2 linked regions of the Thalassoroseus pseudoceratinae genome follow. The protein of the gene in region 1 binds, or shares a complex with, the protein of each later gene. Links are inferred from orthologs where the notes say so. Each region holds a gene or a part of one and is shown in the gene's direction. Other genes may lie near its edges.

Region 1 (3,859 bases):
GTGACTGGTGAGCAAAAAGCCGGCTGGCTGAGAAAATCCGCCGATGCCCTGCGTTCTCGCACGTCGGAACTTCTGGAAGCCAACGAAAAAGATATCGCACGCGCTCCGGAATATGGTCTGACCTCCGCGGAAATTGATCGGCTGCGTCTGAGTGAGCCCCGTATTGCCGGAATTGCAGAAGCACTGGAACAAATCGCGTTGTTGCCAGACCCGGTTGGTGAGATTATCGAAGGCGGTGTTCGCCCGAACGGCTTGATGGTTTCCCGTGTACGCGTTCCGTTGGGCGTGGTGTTCTTCATTTATGAATCACGTCCTAATGTGACCGTCGATGCCGCTGCGTTGTGCGTCAAGAGTGGCAACGCGGTGATTTTGCGAGGTGGAAAAGAAGCATTCCACAGCAACCAGGCGTTTCACCGGTTGCTTGCCGACACACTCACCGCATGCGAACTGCCGACGAATGCCGTTCAGCTGGTGGAAACCACCGACCGAACTGCCGTCGGGCATTTTCTGAAGCGGTCCGAGTTCATCGACGTGACCATTCCCCGAGGAGGTCGCGGGCTGATCGAACGGGTCACCGCAGAAGCCACGATGCCGGTGATTAAGCACTATGATGGCAACTGTCATGTGTACATCGATGCCCGCGCTGATCTCAAAATGGCCGAGAATATTGTGGTCAATGCGAAGTGCCAGCGACCGGGTGTCTGCAACGCCGCCGAGACGATGCTGGTCCATTCGAGAATTGCAGCGGAGTTTCTACCAGCAGCTGCAACCGCGCTTCGTGACTCGGGCGTGGAACTTCGAGGCTGCCCACGGACTTGCGATATCGTCTCCAATTGCCAACCGGCCACGAAAGAGGACTGGAGGACGGAATACCTCAGTCTCACCCTCGCCGTCAAAGTGGTAGACGACTTAACGGAAGCCATCGGCCACATCAACGAATTCGGCTCTCATCATACGGACGCCATTGTTTCGCAAGACATCACCGCGATTGAGCGATTTTCGGCGGCGGTGGATTCTTCGGCGGTTGTGGTGAATGCATCGACGCGGTTCAACGATGGTGGGGAATTGGGCCTGGGAGCGGAAATCGGAATCAGCACGGACAAGTTCCACGCCCGTGGCCCCTGCGGTTTGCGGGAACTCACCAGCTACAAATACATCGTGCACGGCAACGGTCAGATCCGAAACTGATCCAACCGCAACCGTGAGCAGAGGAGAAGCCAAGGATGGCGGATGTTCTCAGTCAAGGCGAGGTCGAATCGCTCCTGGCGGCGCTCGGGCCTGGCAACAAAAAGAAAAAGAAGAACAAACCGGCGGCCGCTCCCGGAAGTGGCGGACGGGCCATCAACGTCTACGACTTCAAACGGCCCGAACGCGTCAGCAAAGAGCAGATGCGCGCGTTTCAAGCCCTGCACGATGGGTTCGGCCGTGAGTTCGGTGCCTCACTGTCTTCGATGCTGCGGACAATCGTCGAAGTCAAACTCATCAGTGTCGACCAACTGACATACAGTGAGTTTGTCTTCAGCGTCGAAAACCCGACGTGTTTCAACTTAATGCGATCGGACGGACTCGACGGGCACCTGATCCTCGATCTCAACCCGACGATCATCTTTCCGATTTTCGACCGACTTCTTGGTGGCGGGAAAGAGTCGCGACATGCGATCCCTTCGCGACCGCTCACCGACATCGAAACACGCCTCGTCGGTCGCATCACGGACCTTGCTATCAAAGGTCTCGAAAATGCCTGGGACCGGCTGTGTGAACTCAAGCTCTCCGTCGTGCAAGTCGAGAGTAACCCTCAGTTGGTGCAAATTGTTCCGCCGAACGAGGTCATCGTCCTGATCAGCTTTGAACTGACGATGGGCGATACACGCGGAATCATGAACTTGTGCATCCCATTCAACACCATCGAACCGCTGGCGGGGAAACTATCTTCAGACACTTGGTCCGCGTATACGAAAAAATCAGCAGACACTCGGCAACGACTCAACCTGGAAACGCACATGGGCAGCGCGGGAGTCGAGGTCATCGTGCACTTGGCCGAAACCAAAATTTCCGCCGGAGAGTTGGCGACATTGGCTGTTGGCGATATTATCACGACAGAACAGGAACAGACCTCCCCCTTAACTCTCTTGGTGGAAGGTCATCCAATGTTCACCGCCTACCCAGGCGTGTTAAAATGGAAAAAGGCCGTTCGGATTGGTGAGGTCATCTCGCGTCCGCAGGATCTGGTCGAGCAGAAAGTTCGGGAAGCGGAGGCACAAGCCGCTGAATCCGGAGCTTCTATCGAGCCCGCGGGGTGAAACCCCGAGAAATTTGAACGTCGCGCGGATTTTTCCACCCGCACAGGGTATTCATTGCCGACTGGCTTGCTATACTCCTTGTTTCCCCGCTGGAATCGGCGGGCGAATTTCGCATTGAATCAACTTAATTTAGCCTGCAGCGTGCTTGTCATGCCTAAACAAAAAACCCACAAGGGAATGAAGAAGCGTTTTCGTGTGACCGCTTCCGGGAAGATTAAGCATCGTAGCGCTTACCGTGGTCACAAGCTCAGCCACAAAAACGGCAAGCGTAAACGCCATCTTCGTGCCGACAACGTCGTCACGGGAACCGAAGCGAAAACCATTATCGAAGCGTTGGCCCCCGGAATGTAATCCGCTTGGTCTCGGCCAACGAGCCGGCCAAATACCGGGATCGTTTCTGTATTCGTCCTCAACATCGATTGATCCGTTGGATTTGACATGAGAGTTACATCGGGGAAGGCGCGTCATCGCTCCAAGAAGCGTCTGTTCAAAGAAGCCAAGGGCAATCGCGGCGGCCGCGGCAAGTTGCTGCGGAGCGTCAAAGAAACGATCATCCGGTCCCGGCAATTCGCGTATCGAGACCGTCGTGTCAAGAAGCGCGACTTCCGCGCTCTCTGGATCACGCGGATCACAGCGGCTTGCCGTATGAACGGTTTGTCGTACTCCCGATTCATTTTTGGCCTCAAACAGGCTGAAATCGAGCTGAATCGGAAATCACTCAGCGAACTCGCCTACAATGAACCAGAAGTGTTCGCCGAAGTTGTGAACGCTGTCAAAGCCAAGCTGGACGGCTAAGGCAACCAGAACTCGGCAAGTCCCAGGATGCTGGCAAGCGAAGTTCTCGTTCGAACTCCTTGCCGCATCGCCTGCGCAAACTCAGAAGGCCGGAAATTGAGTGTTTGCCAGGGTAGGGGCCTCACACGCTGAATCGCGTTTAGCCTTTGTGTAGCGTTTCTGAACGGGTGGTTCCGAACGAATACGCAGTTGCATGAGCTAGACGGCAACTAGCGGTGGTTTCCGTCTGCGTTTTCGGCCTCCGCATACACGAGCCACCTCAAGCACGACAACTTCTGAACGCGGACCGTCACATGGATGCTTTGGAAGCCTTCTCCGAATACGAAGCCGCTGCCATTGAGGCATTCCGAGCCGCGACATCGGCCGAGGAACTGGAGTCGGCTCGTGTCGAATTTCTCGGCCAAAAGAAGGGCCGGCTTCGCGACCTGCAAAAAGCCGTCGGTAAATCGAAGCCGGAAGATCGGCCGGTCGTTGGCAAAAAGTTCAACGAAGTCAAGCAACGCGTCGGCCAACTTCTCGAAGAACGGCAAGCCGAGCTGGATCAACCGGCGGCGGCACTGACCGCAATTGACCTCACATTGCCCGGTGAACCTCTAGTGCTCGGGCGACGTCATGTGATTACGCAGACAATTGACGAGTTCAAAGAACTCATGGGCCGATTCGGGTTCACTGCGGTCGAAGGTCCGGAAATCGAGGACGAAACCCATAATTTCGTCGCCCTGAACATCCCGGAAGAACACCCGGCTCGCGATCCGCTGGATAAC
Region 2 (3,758 bases), on another replicon or contig:
CCGTCAGCCGTCCACTCTTTGACAGAATCTCTTCGGGAACACGGGTCATTCCCCAGTCGTGAACTAACCCGCAAATCCCTAGCAATCGGACATTAGAAACGTCAAATCCCATTTCGACGCCGATTGTCATCGCCATCAAAGACGTTTGCAACGCACGCTCGCTCAAACCTTGTTTATCGGCACTCATCGCAATACTTAACACATGCTCGTTGTCCTCAGCCATATCCGTGAGATAGGTCGCAACAAGTTGTGCAATTTGCTTCCCGTTGAGCTCCTGCCCATGACCAACCTCGCGCATCATTGAGTCGAGTGACTCTCGAGTCGCCTGATGCTGCGTCAGCAACTCCTCGCGGCGTGATGCATCAAAGGGTTTCCGACCGTTGGAAACCATCTGGCCTTGCATTGCAGGGCCATCATTTTTAACAAGCAACACGCCCTGATCGATAATCGAATCTAGTCGTTCGATCAGCTCTGAAGTCGTCCCGACAGTTTGACGCCCTTCAATGTCGGAAACATCGAGTGTCACATTCCCTAAGTCATCCGGATTGATACGAACATTGTCTTTACCATAGGAGGCGATCCGCTGCTTGAGTTGAGACGTGATCGTTGTCCCTTCCGCGACCAACAGCACACCGGCACTATTGAGAAGTGGATGCCGCAACTTGGTCCCTGTCAATAAGTCAGCGATCTGCACAGAGACACCAGGCAAACTGGCGTCCCGATCGGACTCGGAAATCACAGGTTCAGATACTAGGGATTCGGTCATCGGAAATGAGAGAGTACAAGAAAGTAATGTTTCATCGTCATTCGGAGCGAAGCGATGACGCAAAGGTCGCCACAGCAGACCATAGTTCATGTGCTAGGCACGAATGAGACTTTTTCGCAATCCTGGTGAAAAGAAACAACATCGTCACGAACATCATGTAGTCTAAAACGAGCAACCAAATCATTCGACCACATACGAAACCCGTTAAATCGTTGTAACCGGAGTCCTCATCAAACTCTTAGCCCGAATCCCAAGATAACAAAACGCAACAAAACGCAGCGTAAGCTAGTTTAGGAACGAATTCATCCCACTCTTCATGGACTCATTCTCCCTCACTGAATTCCTGATTGGCAACAACGCAATGACAACTCAAATCAGCCAAACATCACGCCTGACAGCGGCTATTGTGAACCCTCTTATGGGTTCCACTCGAGACGTATTCACAATGATGCTTGGTTGTGAGCCTGTTCGGGAAAGTCTTACGCTAAAGAATTCTGTGGTCCCGGCCTTCGACCTCAGTGCGGTCATTGGAATCACAGGCGGAGCAACCGGAACCGTCGTTTTTAGCGTGGCCCGCCAGACGGCCTTGAATATTGTGGAACGCATGTTGGGGACGAAAGTCGAGGAAGTCAACGCCGATGTCCGAGACGCCATTGGCGAGATCACGAACATGATTGCCGGGTCTGCAAAAGCCAAATTTGAACAACTAAATCTCTCGATCAGCACCCCCAATATCATTAGCGGAGCTGACCACGAGATTCATTACCCGACTTCGATCAAACCGATCTGCCTCAACTATCAATCCGACGTCGGCAAATTCTGTCTTGAAGCCGGTTTCGCACCAAACTAGCATGCACGATCTGTGCACTCCATTCACTCGAATACACTCATTTCCAATCTTTACTTGGTTATATAGAAAGACCACGCTCATGCGAGCACTAGTTGTTGACGACTCAGGAACAATGCGAACCATCATCAAGCGAGGACTCTCTCTGCTGAGTGTCACGCAAGTTGCAGACGCTGAAGATGGCGTGCAAGCACTCAGTCTCTTCAAGTCCGCGGAGTTCGATTTAATCCTGAGCGACTGGAACATGCCGAATATGGACGGGCTGGAATTCCTAGAGAACGTCCGAAGTATCAACGAGACAATCCCGTTCATCATGATCACCACGGAAGCGGAGCGATCACGAGTGGTCTCGGCAATTCAAGCCGGTGTTTCAGACTATATTGTCAAGCCGTTCACAGTGGATGTCTTGAAAGCAAAACTCGACCGTTGGATCCCTGCAGCGACCTAATCCCCCAGGGGAACGAGGTCGACCGTGTGTGGCACCCCAGGGCCACTAGCATCCTTGATGCTAGGAAGACTTGCATCCTAACAAGACACATTCTTGCCAAACCTCAACTGTTGGTAAGGCGGCAGGATGCAAGAGTTCGACTGATACCGGATATGAATTAGTCACTATTGAGAGAAGAAAGAACGGTTCTGTGGTGCAGCAACCAATTCGTATGTTGGTCGTCGATGATTCGCTCCTCTATCGCAAGATTGTCCGCGATGCTTTGGAAGCGATTCCTGGCGTCGAGGTCGTCGGCTCCGCAGGTGATGGAATCGCCGCCGTGGAGAAGATTGAGCGGTATCGCCCCGACCTCATTACACTCGATCTCGAAATGCCACGAATGAACGGAATTGAGGTTCTGGACCAACTTCGATCTCGCCAGTGGTCCACGAAGGCAATCATGATCAGCGGGGCCAACCAGTCGGACGCTGAACGCACAATGAATGCCTTGCGTCGGGGAGCGTTTGATTTCATCGTCAAACCGCGGACCGATTCCATCGAGCATAGCCGCCAAAAACTGATCCATGATTTATCGGAGCGAATCGAGGCATTCCGTATCAAAACACAGCGTGTCCAACCGACGATTCCGGTTCCGGCGAAACCCGCGAGTCTTCAAGAGTCTTGGCGGACTCGGGCATCGGGAACAATCGAGGCCGTTGCCATTGGAATCTCCACGGGGGGACCGGATGCACTTCGACAGCTAATCCCGCAACTCCCAGCGGACTTCCCGGCTCCAATTTTGATCGTTCAGCACATGCCACCGATGTTCACGCGGTTGCTGGCTAATGGTTTGAATTCCTCGAGCGCATTGAATGTTCGAGAAGCTCAATGCGGGAACCCGATGGAACCGGGCAATGTGTATATCGCACCGGGCGGCAAGCAGATGAAAGTCGTCAAGATTGGTGACGATGTCCACGTCAAAATCACCGACGATCCGCCGGAAAATAGTTGTCGACCGGCCGTGGATTATCTGTTCCGCTCACTGGTTCCTGTGTATGGCGCGAATACGCTCGGCGTGATCATGACCGGCATGGGGTCGGACGGTTTGCACGGCTGTCGCGAGTTGAAGAACGCGGGCGCCAAAATCATGGTTCAGGATGAAGCTAGTTGTGTCGTCTTTGGGATGCCTCGGTTTCCGATTCAGGAAGGACTGGCGGACGAAGTCGTTCCCCTGCAAGACATGGCCACTCGGATTCAACGCAGTGTCGCGAGCAAAAGTCTTGTTTAGTCCGTTCGCACGACTTGCCATGCGAAAATTTCTCTTGGATTCGGTGCAGAGCGTTACGCCCGCCGATCTGACAGATCGAAAAAAACAGCAATCGGGATGCCTTCCGAATTGTTTTTGATGGATCGAGTTTCATATACTACCAATAGATTGGAATGCTTTGATCCGTTGGTGGTAAGTCTTGATGAAACGATTTTTGCTCGGTTTGAGCTTTCTTGCGTGTGTTTCCCCATTGGCTGTTGCGGATGAGTCGCAATGGTCGCGGTTGGAATTGACGCCGAAAACCATCACGCTCCGCGGCCCTCATGCCAAGCAACAACTCTTGGTTACAGCTTGGGCATCGCAATCTCTCCGTCGAGACGCCACCCGGGATGCGGAATTCGTGTCCGAGAACCCCCAGGTCGTCCGCGTGGATGAACATGGACTGTTGCAA

What was found.
Region 2: the proteins of fliM (region 1) and G6R38_RS19685 are in contact, whole or in part, in a crystal structure (PDB 4IGA), measured with the Thermotoga maritima proteins. The link is inferred for Thalassoroseus pseudoceratinae from one-to-one orthologs. Residues at the interface, in WP_004081085.1 of Thermotoga maritima: Asp3, Val4, Leu5, Gln7, Ile10, Asn11, Leu13, Ile14, Leu17, Met18; in WP_004081049.1 of Thermotoga maritima: Ala83, Gly85, Gln86, Gln87, Val90, Ile91, Ile94, Lys99, Asp100, Phe101, Ile102, Val103, Arg110.

Annotation. Positions count from the first base shown.
Region 1 is NZ_JAALXT010000004.1:285,232-289,090, forward strand. What follows is about bases 294-3,261. They hold fliM (flagellar motor switch protein FliM), read left to right. Parts: upstream 294-1,223; coding sequence 1,224-2,300; downstream 2,301-3,261. Other genes in these bases: G6R38_RS15455 (glutamate-5-semialdehyde dehydrogenase), read left to right, coding at 294-1,188; rpmI (50S ribosomal protein L35), read left to right, coding at 2,451-2,651; rplT (50S ribosomal protein L20), read left to right, coding at 2,739-3,095. Also shown: more of G6R38_RS15455, read left to right, coding at 1-293; pheS (phenylalanine--tRNA ligase subunit alpha), read left to right, coding at 3,389-3,859. UniProt on the Bacillus subtilis protein: One of the proteins that forms a switch complex that is proposed to be located at the base of the basal body.
Region 2 is NZ_JAALXT010000005.1:490,155-493,912, forward strand. The notes cover bases 512-3,378. They hold G6R38_RS19685 (response regulator), read left to right. Parts: upstream 512-1,695; coding sequence 1,696-2,061; downstream 2,062-3,378. Other genes in these bases: G6R38_RS19675 (HD-GYP domain-containing protein), read right to left, coding at 512-766; G6R38_RS19680 (chemotaxis protein CheX), read left to right, coding at 1,185-1,616; G6R38_RS19690 (protein-glutamate methylesterase/protein-glutamine glutaminase), read left to right, coding at 2,252-3,328. In the rest of the region: more of G6R38_RS19675, read right to left, coding at 1-511; G6R38_RS19695 (DUF1549 domain-containing protein), read left to right, coding at 3,510-3,758. UniProt on the Bacillus subtilis protein: Involved in the transmission of sensory signals from the chemoreceptors to the flagellar motors.